DNA from 2 places in the Exiguobacterium sp. s57 genome. Region 2 is predicted to be linked to the other one. Evidence: a T-box and tRNA genes for the amino acid it is inferred to sense, from the RefSeq annotation. Region 2 holds a T-box; the other holds one or more tRNA genes.
The links. The T-box of region 2 lies ahead of ileS (isoleucine--tRNA ligase). A T-box ahead of a tRNA ligase gene usually reads a tRNA of that ligase, here a tRNA-Ile.
Positions count from the first base shown of each region.

Region 1: it has a tRNA-Ile gene. The T-box ahead of ileS (isoleucine--tRNA ligase) is inferred to sense a tRNA for this amino acid. The anticodon was not compared.

Region 1 is NZ_JACSKR010000001.1:686,646-693,293, forward strand. It holds gene KNO98_RS03580 (peptidoglycan D,D-transpeptidase FtsI family protein) at 1-1,648, opposite strand, end outside; gene KNO98_RS03585 (superoxide dismutase) at 1,806-2,414, opposite strand; gene KNO98_RS03590 (alpha-amylase) at 2,499-3,971, opposite strand; tRNA gene KNO98_RS03595 (tRNA-Ile) at 4,086-4,159, opposite strand; tRNA gene KNO98_RS03600 (tRNA-Met) at 4,167-4,240, opposite strand; gene KNO98_RS03605 (Na/Pi cotransporter family protein) at 4,348-5,991, opposite strand; gene KNO98_RS03610 (hypothetical protein) at 6,171-6,629, shown strand; gene KNO98_RS03615 (methyl-accepting chemotaxis protein) at 6,644-6,648, opposite strand, start outside.
Region 2 is NZ_JACSKR010000001.1:49,573-56,220, forward strand. It holds gene KNO98_RS00270 (YggS family pyridoxal phosphate-dependent enzyme) at 1-103, shown strand, start outside; gene KNO98_RS00275 (cell division protein SepF) at 127-597, shown strand; gene KNO98_RS00280 (YggT family protein) at 602-871, shown strand; gene KNO98_RS00285 (YlmH family RNA-binding protein) at 875-1,645, shown strand; gene KNO98_RS00290 (DivIVA domain-containing protein) at 1,665-2,213, shown strand; T-box leader at 2,217-2,437, shown strand; gene ileS (isoleucine--tRNA ligase) at 2,491-5,217, shown strand; gene lspA (signal peptidase II) at 5,275-5,748, shown strand; gene KNO98_RS00305 (RluA family pseudouridine synthase) at 5,748-6,648, shown strand, end outside.

The DNA of each region.
Region 1 (6,648 bases), 640 kb from region 2:
AACCAGGCTCAATGATTTCTTTAAGCAAGTGCGGTTGTACACGATAACCACCATTTGCTAGAGCGGACGTATACTGTGCCAATTGAATCGGCGTGTAGGAAATATACTGCCCGATCGACATATCCATAAGAAGTGTGACACGGTCCGGGATGCTACGGAATCCGGTAGATTCAAACGGTAAGTCAATTCCAGTCTCGACTCCGAGGCCAAACTGTTTATAATAATGTTCCATCGTTTCAAATGCTTGTGTGACATTTTCTCCGACGATTTGACCTGTCGAGTAATAGTCAGCCAAACGTAATGCTATTTGGAACATATAGATGTTCGATGACATTGCGAGTGCATCTAAGTCGTTGATGTTCCCCATGTTCCGATATGAGGCTTTGACGGACGACCCGATTCGAATCGGAGCATCATAAATATATTCACCTGGTTTGACGACACCTTCTTCAAATCCATAGGCGACTGTCGCCCCTTTAATAGTTGACCCAATTTGGCTGGCACGCAGCACCGTTCCGGTCGAAACGTCCTTAAATTCGTTCGTCTCTAAATCAAGTTCCTGTCCTGACAATGCAAGAAGCTCCCCCGTTTGAGGATTCATGACAACAGCAAAAGCCCGATCAAAGTGAGGACTTCCAGAACGTCCTGCTCGAATAGCCTTCTTCAAAATCTCGTCGATTTCTTTTTGGAATTCGATGTCCGTTGATAACACGATATCTTTGCCTGGGTTTCCGCTGACTCGTGTCGGTTCCCCGACTGGTTCCCCTTTGTAAGTCGTGAACACATCGTATGCTGGCGTTCCACGAAGGACGTCTTCATATTGTTGTTCCAAGTAAGATGTCCCAACCCGGTCATTCAAACCGTACCCCTTCGCCTGATAAGACGCACGTTGTTCTGCCGGGATTTGACGATAACTTCCTAAGAAACTTTTAAACGTCTCGTCGAATGGATAGTCCCGCTGATAGTACGGTTCGACACTTACACCAGGCAATAATTCTAGATTTTCTTCGATGACCGCCATCTCTTTCGGACTTGCTCCGATTTTGATGACCTGTGGGTCTAATGCATAGCCGCTTTCCATATTGTGCTTGATGGCGATGATTTCTTCTGTCGCATCATCAAACGTGATTTCTTCTTCTGTGATCGAGTCAAGCAAAAGGCGATCCACGTCTTGGTTAGACAATGCCGCCCGTTCCTCTTCCGATAACGCCTCCAACAAAGATTGAGTGCGCTCTTGCGCTAACTCCGGATTCGTTGCAATCCAGTAGTCTTTGCGGTCACGCTCGGTCATTTTACGATCTTCTTTCGGAATATCGACAATCTCTGCCAATTTTTTTGCAACATCTAACCGTTCATCCGTTTTCGTCACTTGCGAGCGGCGATACATGACCGAGTAATTCGAAATCGTATCCGCAAGCACTTGACCGTTACGGTCGTAAATCTTTCCTCGCGGTACCTCATACTTGATTTTACTCGACTCCGTTTTCTGTACTTCTCGAGCAATCAATTCCCCGTTCACGATTTGAACGACCCCTAACCGAAAAATAAGAGTTGCAAATAGAATGAAGACGATAAAAAATAGTAAATTCAAGCGTAACGGTAAGTGGTTTCGCCGTTTCTTCAGCACTTTCACACGATTTTTAGCCAAGCCCGTTAACTCCTTCCACAATCAATTCCTTCTATATTATAGAGAACAGTATAATCTGTCATTTTGTCCGATTTTCACTATATCATAATTTGTTTACAAAATAATGAAAAGCACAAAAAAACCCGGGACTCATGTAAGAGTCCCAGGTAAGAACAACTTATTTTGCGTCAGCGTACAATTTCGCGACATAATCCCAGTCGATGACATGGAAGAATGCATTGATGTAGTCAGGACGACGGTTTTGATAGTTCAAGTAGTAAGCGTGTTCCCAAACGTCAAGGCCAAGAATTGGCGAGACGCCTTCCATGATCGGTGAGTCTTGGTTAGGTGTAGACGTCACTTCAAGTTTCCCGTTTTTCACGACGAGCCATGCCCAGCCTGAACCGAAGCGAGTTGTTGCAGCTTTTGTGAACTCGTCTTTGAATGCGTCAAAGCTACCGAACGACTCGTCGATTGCAGAAGCCAGGTCTCCAGACGGCGTACCATTCTCATTTTTCTTCAAGAGCTTCCAGAAGAATGAATGGTTCCAATGACCGCCACCGTTGTTACGGACAGCAGTTTGAATGTCAGCAGGAAGTGAATCGATTTTTTGGAGTAAGTCTTCGAGTGAAGAGTACTCTACATCTTTCCCTTCGAGTGCATTGTTTACGTTTGTGACGTAAGTGTTGTGATGTTTTGTGTGGTGGATTTCCATCGTGCGAGCATCAATGTGTGGTTCGAGTGCATCATATGCGTAATCAAGTTTTGGTAATTCAAATTTAGCCATTACTAAAATCCCCCTTAAAAGTGTTTTGAACAACGTTCGTCTTAAATGTAACAGATATGTGACGGTCTACTCAATTCTAATGCTTCACTCGACATCTTCTTCCGGTAACGCCCAGACAGAAATAGACCCCGCCGCCACTTTAAATACCCCAAATCCTTCATCATCAATCTCAATTTTGTCCTCTAAGGTATTCGTCAAATCGACCCATGTTTCTCCAGAGCGCTCTTCACCAACGAACATTCTCTTTTCAGCCTCATCGGAATTTGAAATGAGAACGGCGCATCCTGAACGTTCAATCTCTTCTGCCCCATGGCGAACCCATCCAATGACATTCGACTCATCGAAGTAATCATCCTGGTCGCCGTAAGCTTTTTCACGACGAGCATATAGGAGCGTGTCAATCGCAAGTTTCATGCCATCAGTCGGGTGTGGTCCGTCAATACCGTAGTAATCTCCATAGAAGACACAAGGATACCCATCTTTACGAAGCAAGACGAGACCATAAGCGATTTGTTTAAACCATTCTTCTACCCACGATTCAAGCGCCTCCTCAGGCTGGGAATCGTGATTATCCACGAATGTCACCGCATGAAGGGGGTGTGACTGAACGAGTGTGTCATCAAAAATCGTTCGCATATCAAATGAAGCCCCTTCTTGCGATGCGCGATGCAAATTGTAATGAAGGGGAACATCGAACAAGTCGACGTGATAATCGATGTTATCAAGGAATGCTCGACACGCATCGAGGTCTGATTTCCAAAACTCCCCGACTAAATAGAATTCATCCCCCTTCTCTTCTCGCATCGTTTGGCTGAACTCTTTCACAAAATCATAGTTGATATGCTTAATTGCGTCCAAACGGAATCCGTCACATTTTGTTTCCTCGATGAACCATTTACCCCAGTTCAACACTTCCTCACGCACATCTGGGTGGTGATAATCGATATTTGCGAACATGAGGTAATCATAAACACCGAATTCGTCATCAACGTTATCATTCCACCGCTTATTCTCTCCAACGATGAAGTAAATACCAGAACGGTCAGTCGCCGCATCATAATCAGTTCCGTTAAAATGAGTGTAGTCCCATTTGAAATTCGAATATTTCCCGTCTCGAGCTTCATAATCAAACTTCGTCCAACCTTCAATTTCAAACGGCTCATCTGACAATACTTTTGTTCGGTCGTTCGGATCGACTTCTAATACTTCAAAGTTCTCGGTTGCATCCGCGCCTGCTTTATGGTTCATGACCACATCCATATAAATTTGCATACCTAACTCTTGTTGACAATACGCTGTTGCTTCGAGTAGTTCTTGTTTCGTTCCATATTTCGTGGCGATTGACCCTTTTTGATTAAATTCTCCTAAATCGTACAAGTCATAAACACCATAACCAGTGTCCTCACCACTTTGTCCCTTCGTAACAGGTGGTAACCAAAGGGCCGTGATTCCAGCTTTATTTAAGACTTCTGCTCTCTGTTTTAATCGCTTCCAATGTTTTTGGTCTGCCTCAACATGCCATTCAAAAAACTGCATCATGGTGTGATTTCGTTCCATTTTGTTCGCCTCATTTCATATTTTTCAAAAAACAAAATGCTAACGAGTATTTACCCACGATCATTAGATTGAAAACAAAAAAACAACTTTCACAAAATGAAAGTTGTCGGAAAATGGACCCTGTAGGACTTGAACCTACGACCGGACGGTTATGAGCCGTCTGCTCTAACCAGCTGAGCTAAGGGTCCTTATAAATAGCGGCGGAGGGAGTCGAACCCACGACCTCACGGGTATGAACCGTACGCTCTAGCCAGCTGAGCTACACCGCCATGTTGTTATACAGTAATAATATACTGAATATATTTTAGAGTGTCAAGGGAAATTCCTTACCGAACAGAAAAAAGCACTCCAAAAATTCATTTGGAGTGCCCAGTTCTTATACGGTTACTTCGTTTGCATCTTCTAGTGTGATTTCTGTGATATTCATCGCATGGTCACCGATTCGCTCAAGGTTTGAGAGCATATCAACGAAGAACATACCTGCTTGTCCATCACAAGTCCCTTTGTTCAAGCGGACGACGTGGTTTTTACGGAATTGACGCTCGAGCATATCAAGCTTCGCTTCCATTTCAATGACTTTACGTGCCTCGACCATATCACTGCTCGCCAACGTTTGAAGTGATTTCTCTAACGTTTCACGTGTGAGGTCATACATTTCAGTCAATTCTTTTTGAGCATCAGCCGACAGTGTGACTTTCGTAGCTGTCTTATAGTCGATTAACTCAATGATGTTTTCAACATGATCACCAATGCGTTCGATGTCGTTGATTGCATGCATGAGTGTCTTGTGCTCTTGTGATTCTTGTTCTGTCAAATCAACTGCGGCCAATTTCACGAGATAATCAGTAATTTTGGCATTTAACGAATTTAACGCTTCTTCGATATGAGCTGATTTTTCAGAGTGTTTTTTGTCGCCTGTAGTCAAATAGTTACGCGCTTCATCAAGACCAAGTTTTGCGAAATCTCCCATGCGGATGACTTCATATTTTGCTTGTTCTACGGCAATCGATGGTGACTGTTGAATGAAGATTGGATCTAAGTGTTGCGCTTTCGTGTCAACGATTGAATCTTCGCCAGGAACCATTTTCGTCACGAGCCAAGCAATCGAACCAATGAACCAGAACTGAATGAACGTATTGGCAAAGTTGAACGTACCGTGTGCGAATGCAATTTGCATCTTGTCTTCAATTGCTAAGAAGTCTGTAATCCAATAGATATAATTTGTAAAAGGAATTAACAAAATCATGAAGATTGTCGTACCAATCAAGTTGAAGATGACGTGCGCTGCTGCTGCACGTCGTGCGGCAACCGATGCACCGATTGATGCGAGAATCGCTGTGATTGTTGTTCCGATGTTATCACCGAACAATACTGGAAGTGCAGCGTCTAAGTCGATTGACCCTCCAGCATATAGCTCTTGTAAGATACCAATTGTTGCGGAAGATGATTGTACAATGACAGTAAATACTGTACCGACGATGACTCCGAGGAACGGATTGTCACTCATAGATTGTGTCAAGTCGATGAAATACTCACTTGAACGAAGTGGACGCATCCCGTCTCCCATCAACTCAAGACCGTAGAAAAGTGCCCCAAGACCAAAGATGACTTGTCCAAGGTGTTGAAAACGTTCTTTCTTAAAGAAGAAGAGCAGGACTGCACCGATTGCAATCATCGGAAGCGAATATTCACCGACATCGAATCCGATAATGAATGCCGTGACCGTTGTACCGATGTTTGCACCCATGATGACTCCAATTGCTTGACGAAGCGTCATGAAGCCAGCACTGACCAGCCCGACCGTAATAACGGTAGTACCTGAAGAAGATTGAATCAATACTGTAACGATAATCCCGGCGAGTACACCGAGGAAAGGATTCGTTGTATACTTATCAAGGATGTCTCGCAGGCGATTCCCTGCAGACTTTTGGAGTCCGTCTCCCATCGATTTGATCCCGAAGAGGAAGATCCCTAGACCTCCAAAAAACATGAATAACATTTCTTGCAAATTGTATTCCACGATTTTTGTACTCCTTTTAATTAAGAATTGGTTGGATTTGCTTGGTTTTTAATGCCCTACTCATTATGCCTTCATCGGCATCTTCATGTAAACACGTTTTATGTAAAAGTTTTATTAAAACGCTGTACCAAAATTGTCTATTTATGAGTCTTTGTAATATAACAGATTGGAGTTTTTATATGTTATCCACGATTTTCACGTTTCTCCGCTCAAGTCTAGTCCCTTCAAAACAAGTGTTACGACTTCGTCTTGCGCCACTACATGCTTATATGGGCGCAGCTTTTATTCTGACGCTTGTCATCACTACGTTAGATTTTTTAGTAATTCGTCCTGACTTTTTTATTCCGATGTGGCTATTTTTACACGGCTTCGCAATCTTCTTTTTCTATTTGATTTGGGTATCCATCATTGCTTTATTCGTCCAATTGTTTACGAAAATCTATTCAAAAAATATGTTGCCCTATCGTCAATCTTGGCCATATGCCGTGTCGATGACTCTTGTGCCGACTGTTCTGTTAGTCACGTTGTATCATATCAATTCAAATTTCATAGTTATTGGTTTGATTATTGGATTAGGGTATGTTATCTATCCTCTGACGAAAGTGCCACAAAAAAAACAACGTCGGGCGTCCTCTTGAACGCTCGACGTTGTTTATG
Region 2 (6,648 bases):
CGCTCCTTGCACGGAACTGTCGATGGGGATGTCAAACGATTATCCAATCGCAATTGAAGAGGGCGCATCGTTTGTTCGTATTGGTACCGTACTTGTGCAATAATATATCTTAAGGAGGAATCCGTTATGTCAATCAAAAACAAAATGAAAGATTTCTTTGGACTCGAGGAAGATCCGAACAGCACATATGAGGAAGAAGAGTATGCCGTCGCAAATACAGCAACTCCTTCAACGACTGAAACATCGGTCATGAAACAAGAGGATCGTCCAAAATCAGCGAATAACCTCGTCGCGTTAAATACGAAAAAGAAAGAACGTTCAAAAGTCGTATTGGCTGAACCGCGTGTGTTCGCTGAAGCACAGGACATTAGTGATCAACTAAAAGAAAACCGTGCTGTCATCGTCAATCTTCAACGCATGTCAAAAGAACAATCGCGTCAAGTCGTCAACTTCCTTTCAGGTGTTGTCTATGCATTGGAAGGGTCGATGACTTCGATTGGACATAACACGATTCTGTGTACTCCGAACAACGTCGAATTGACTGGCTCAATCTCAAACTTGATCTCGGAGGATGAACTTCACAGTAAAGGGTGGTAACTGAATGGAAAATGTAATTCCTGCCTTAGGCAACACGTTGAGTGATTTACTTGGCATCTATAGTTGGATTCTCATCGGCTATATCTTATTATCATGGTTCCCGAACGCACGTGAATCAAAGTTTGGTCAAATTTTATCGGCTTTGTGTGAACCGTTCTTGGCACCGTTTCGTCGAATCATCCCACCAATTGGTGGCATGCTTGATATCTCTCCAATCGTCGCTTTATTCGTGCTTCGTATGGCACAAGCCGGAATTGCTGCGATTTTCGGGTGATGTATGAGCGTCTATGACCACTACAGACCAAGTGAACGGGCGTTCGTCGAACAAGTGCTCGACTGGGTGCAACAAGTCGAGAGTAGTTATGTGTTGAAATTGACGGACTTTTTAGACCCGCGTGAACAACAAATCGTCAAACAGATTGTCGGTAATCAACTTGTTATGCATAGTGATGGCGGATTCGAAGGCGCAGAAAGGTGTCGACTTATTTTGGCGCCGGATTACTATGAACTGAATCCTCATGATTTTGAAATTGAAATCCGACGTATCGAATACCCAACAAAGTTTGTGGATTTGACGCATCGACAAGTGACGGGAACCTTACTCAATGCAGGGCTGAAACGTCAAAAGTTTGGAGATGTCGTCCTTCAAGATGAGATTGTACAATTTGCGACGACGCGTGAATCAGTCGGATTCATCGAAATGAATTTGGATCGTGTCGGAAAAGCGAAAGTTCGCATTTCCTCCGTTGAGCAAGACGAGATTCTTGTCGTTCCGACAATTGAATGGATCGAAGGATTTGGTATCGTTTCTTCTTTACGATTTGATACGGTTGTGAGCGAGGTTCTAAACATGTCCCGTCAAAAAGCACAAGCACTCGTCAAACATGGCGACTGCAAAGTAAATCATAAAGTCATTGAAGATGCGAGCTTCATTCTCGAACCAGACGACCTTCTATCCGTTCGTGGACACGGTCGCATCAAATTGATGGAAATTCTAGGTTCGACCAAACGTGAAAAAATTAAAATACAGTATGGCACCATACGTTGAATTTTAGGAGGAAAGTCGAATGGCGTTGACACCGATTGATATTCATAATAAAGAATTCTCTTCCCGTTTTCGTGGGTACGACATCGATGAGGTCAATGAATTTTTAGATCAAATCATTAAAGAGTTTGAACTATTGATTCGTGAGAATCGACGGTATGAAGAACTCGTCAACGATATGCAAGCTCGCATTGACTACTTTTCCTCGATGGAAGATACGTTGAACAAGTCGATTATCGTTGCACAGGAAGCTGCGGAAGAAGTGAAGAACAACGCTCAAAAAGAAGCGAGCCTCATTTTGAAACAAGCAGAGCGTGAGGCGTACGCCCGTGAAGAAGAAGCAGCCCGAAAAGAGAAACTTGCTGAACGAGAAGTCGTTCAAATGCTCAAAAAGGTTGAGTTATACCGTACACGTTTCCGTGTCCTCGTAGATGCCCAAATGGAGCTCCTCAATAGTACGGAGTGGGAAATGATTGTCGGCGAGCCGCCTGTGCAGACGGTTCTTGACGATAGAACTGAACTTGCGTATAATGACGACGAAGTCACACAGAATGAAGAACAACATGGATAAATGATCAACACGTTGAGTAGGACGCGTCGATCGAGTCATACCTACGAAGCGACTTAGGGGCGGTGAGAGCCTAAGAGAAAGACTCGAATCGGTATCCCCTATGAGTTGTCACGCTGAACTTGAGTAAGCGTGTCCGCCTGACCTCGTTATCGGTTACCGAGAGCGGTCTCATTTGAGGTGAGGCTAGTAGGGTGGTACCGCGAGTCAACCAACTCGTCCCTATCAGGGATGGGTTGGTTTTTTTTGTTTTCTAAAAAATGTTGATGGAGGAGTTTCGATGAACTACAAAGACACGCTTTTAATGCCAAACACTGAATTCGCGATGCGCGGGAATTTACCAAAACGCGAACCAGCGATGCAAACGGAATGGGAAGACATGGACCTTTATAACAAGGTGCAAGAAAAAAATGCTGGGAAACCACAATACATCTTGCATGATGGACCTCCATACGCGAATGGCGACATCCACATGGGACACGCGATGAATAAAGTATTAAAAGATATCATCGTTCGTTTCAAAGGGATGAACGGATATCAGTCTCCAATGATTCCAGGTTGGGATACACACGGACTTCCAATCGAGAATGCCCTTCAAAAAGCAGGCGTCAACCGTAAAGAGATGACGGTCGCTGAATTCCGAGAGAAGTGTGCGGAGTATGCAATGGAGCAAGTGAATTCGCAACGTGAACAATTCAAACGTCTCGGTCTTCTCGCAGACTTTGAAAATCCATACATCACCCTCCTTCCTGAGTATGAGGCTGCACAGATTCGCTTGTTCGGAACGATGGCTGAAAAAGGTTATATCTATAAAGGGAAAAAACCTGTCTATTGGTCACCATCTTCTGAATCGGCACTCGCTGAGGCAGAAATTGAATACTATGATAAAAAGTCACCAGCAATCTACGTGGCATTCCGTGTCGTAGATGGGAAAGATACGTTGACGTCAAACGATCACTTTGTCATCTGGACGACGACACCTTGGACAATCCCGGCGAACCTTGGTATCGCGGTGAGTGATGAGTTGACGTATACGCGCATCGAACATGAAGGAAAAGGTTATATTGTCGCTGAGACGCTTGTCGAAGAAGTGACGACAGCGCTCGGATGGTCAGATTACACAGTGAGCGGTTCTTGGAATGGACGTGACTTCGAGTACATGACGGCACAACACCCGTTGTATGAACGCACGTCACTCGTCGTCCTTGGCGATCACGTCACAGCGGATGCGACAGGACTCGTCCACACAGCTCCTGGGCACGGGGAAGACGACTATCGCGTCGGACAAGCATATGGCTTAGATGTCCTTTGTCCGGTAGATGACCGTGGATATATGACGGATGAAGCACCTGGATACGAAGGGCTATTCTACGAGGATGCAAATAAGCAAATCGGGATGAAACTTGAGGAGAATGGATATTTGCTCAACTTAAAGTTCATCAAACACTCGTATCCACATGACTGGCGTACAAAGAAACCGGTCATCTTCCGTGCGACACCGCAATGGTTCGCTTCAATTAAAGATTTCCGAGAGGATATGCTCCGTGAAGTCGAAAAAGTGAACTGGGTCCCGGAATGGGGAATGACTCGTCTTTACAACATGGTTCGTGACCGTGGAGACTGGGTCATCAGCCGTCAGCGTGCGTGGGGTGTTCCGATCCCAATCTTCTATGCGGAAGATGGAACGGAAATCATCACGAACGAGACGATCGATCACATCGCAAACTTGTTCCGTGAACACGGTTCAAACGTTTGGTATGAGCGAGAAGCAAAAGATCTTCTTCCGGAAGGATTCACACATCCGAACAGCCCGAACGGAGAATTCCGTAAAGAACTCGACATCATGGACGTCTGGTTTGATTCAGGGTCATCCCATGCCGGTGTGTTAGAAGAACGTGAAAATCTTCGTCGTCCGGCAGATCTTTACCTTGAAGGATCTGACCAATACCGCGGATGGTTCAACTCATCACTCTCAACGGCTGTTGCGACGACAGGAAAAGCACCGTACCGTAACGTCTTGAGCCATGGTTTCGTTCTTGATGGGGACGGACGCAAAATGTCGAAATCTCTTGGTAACACCATTGCACCGAACGATCTCGTGAAGCAGTACGGTGCTGAAATCGTACGTCTTTGGGTCGCATCTGTCGACTATCAGTCTGATGTACGTGCGTCACATGACAACTTTAAACAAGTATCAGAAGTTTACCGGAAGATGCGTAACACAATCCGTTTCCTTCTTGGAAACTTGAACGGCTTTGAACCATCGATGCGTGTCGCGTTTGAAGATATGCCGGAAGCGGACCGTTTCATGGCAACGAAGCTCAAGCAATTGCAGGCGAAAGTTGTTAAAGCCTACGATGAATTTGACTTCATGGCCGTGTACCATCTCGTTCATAACTTCTGCGTCAACGAGTTGTCATCGTTCTACCTTGACTTCACAAAAGATATTTTGTATATCGAGCGTGAAGACGATCTCCGTCGTCGTGCCGTTCAGACGGTCATGTACGATGCGGTCGTCCTCTTGACAAAACTGTTGGCGCCAATCCTTCCACACACTGCTGACGAGGCGTGGAAAGAGGTTCCTGGGAAGTCAGAAGCAAGCATCTTCTTGACTGATCTTGAAGAAGTCGATGCGTTGACTACTGACGAGAAAACGTTGTTAGAGAAATGGTCGAAATTCCTCGTCTTCCGTGACGATGTCCTCAAAGCGATCGAAATCGCACGTGGCGAGAAGCTGATCGGGAAACCGCTTGAGGCGAAGTTGATTCTTGCACCGAAAGCCGAGACTGCCGGCTTGTTGAATACAATCGACAACGTAAGCCAACTGCTTCAAGTATCACAAGTGGAGTGGGCTGAGACGGCAGACGTTGATTATGCGACGACGAAAATCACAGTCATGAAAGCAGATGGTGCCGCTTGTGCACGTTGTTGGACGTACTCGACAGAGGTTGGACAAAACGAAGAGTATCCTGAGCTTTGCCCACGCTGTGCATCAGTAATCGGTTAAGACGAACCGGAGTGGCGTCCCCACTCCGGTTTCTTAACGGCTTGAAAGGAGACGTATATGAAACGATATTATGGATTGGCCTTCATCTTGATTTTGCTCGACCAACTAACGAAATGGGTCGTTGTACAGACGATGACGATTGGTCAATCAATTGAGGTCATCCCGAATTTGTTGTATTGGACTTCTTATCGCAATAAGGGAGCGGCTTGGGGGATGTTAGAAGGACAGATGGTGTTTTTCTTCATCATCACGATTCTCGTCGTCGCCGGTTTGGTATACTTCTTACACAAAGAGGTGAACGGGTATCAACTTCTTGGATATAGCGTCGGATTATTGTTGGCCGGTGCCATCGGTAACTTTATCGATCGCTTGTTTCGTGGCGAAGTCGTCGATTTTGTCGACACGTATCCGTTTGGCTACAACTTCCCGATTTTTAACGTGGCTGATATGGCGCTCACGTTCGGTGTCATTTTGATGGTTATTGGTATTTTATTTGAAGAAAAATTACACAAAGAAAGGGGACAATCGTAATGGAATCCTATACTTTTGTCGCCGATGAAAAGGCAAGGATTGATAAGTGGGTAAGTGACCGTGGAGAGTGGTCACGCTCGCAAGTACAAGAATGGATAAAGACAGGGGTATTACTCGTTAATGGTACTGCCGTCAAACCGAACTATAAGCTCCAATTGGGCGATGAGATTGAAGTGAACATACCGGAAGCGGTAGAACTAGAAGTGTTGCCTGAACAAATTTCACTCGATATCGTATATGAAGACGAAGACGTCATCGTCGTCAATAAGCCACGAGGGATGGTCGTTCACCCTGCAGCCGGTCACACGTCCGGAACGCTCGTCAACGCCCTGCTCGGACATTGTGATGACCTATCAGGTATCAATGGTGTGAAGCGTCCGGGAATCGTACACCGAATTGATAAGGATACGACGGGACTCCTCATGGTCGCCAAAAATGATTTGGCCCATGAATCACTTGCGAGTCAATTGAAAGACAAGACGATCAAACGTGAATATATCGCGCTCGTCCATGGTGAACTTGTCCATGAACTTGGGACAATTGAAGCGCCGATTGGACGCGATACGAATGATCGTCAGCGTATGACGGTGACGGACCGGAACGCAAAAGAAGCCGTTACACATTTCCGTTTGCTCGAACGCTATAAAGACTTTACCCTCGTCGAATGTAAGCTTGAGACAGGTCGTACGCACCAAATTCGTGTGCATATGCGCTATATCGGTCATTCGCTCGCGGGAGACCCGAAGTATGGACCGCGTCGTACAATCGATTTAGGGGGTCAAGCATTGCATGCGGCGACACTCGGTTTTTACCATCCTCGAACAAAACAATGGATGGAATTTGAGGCGCCACTCCCTGAAGACTTTAAAGCGGAACTCGCAAAGTTAGATAAAATCGAGA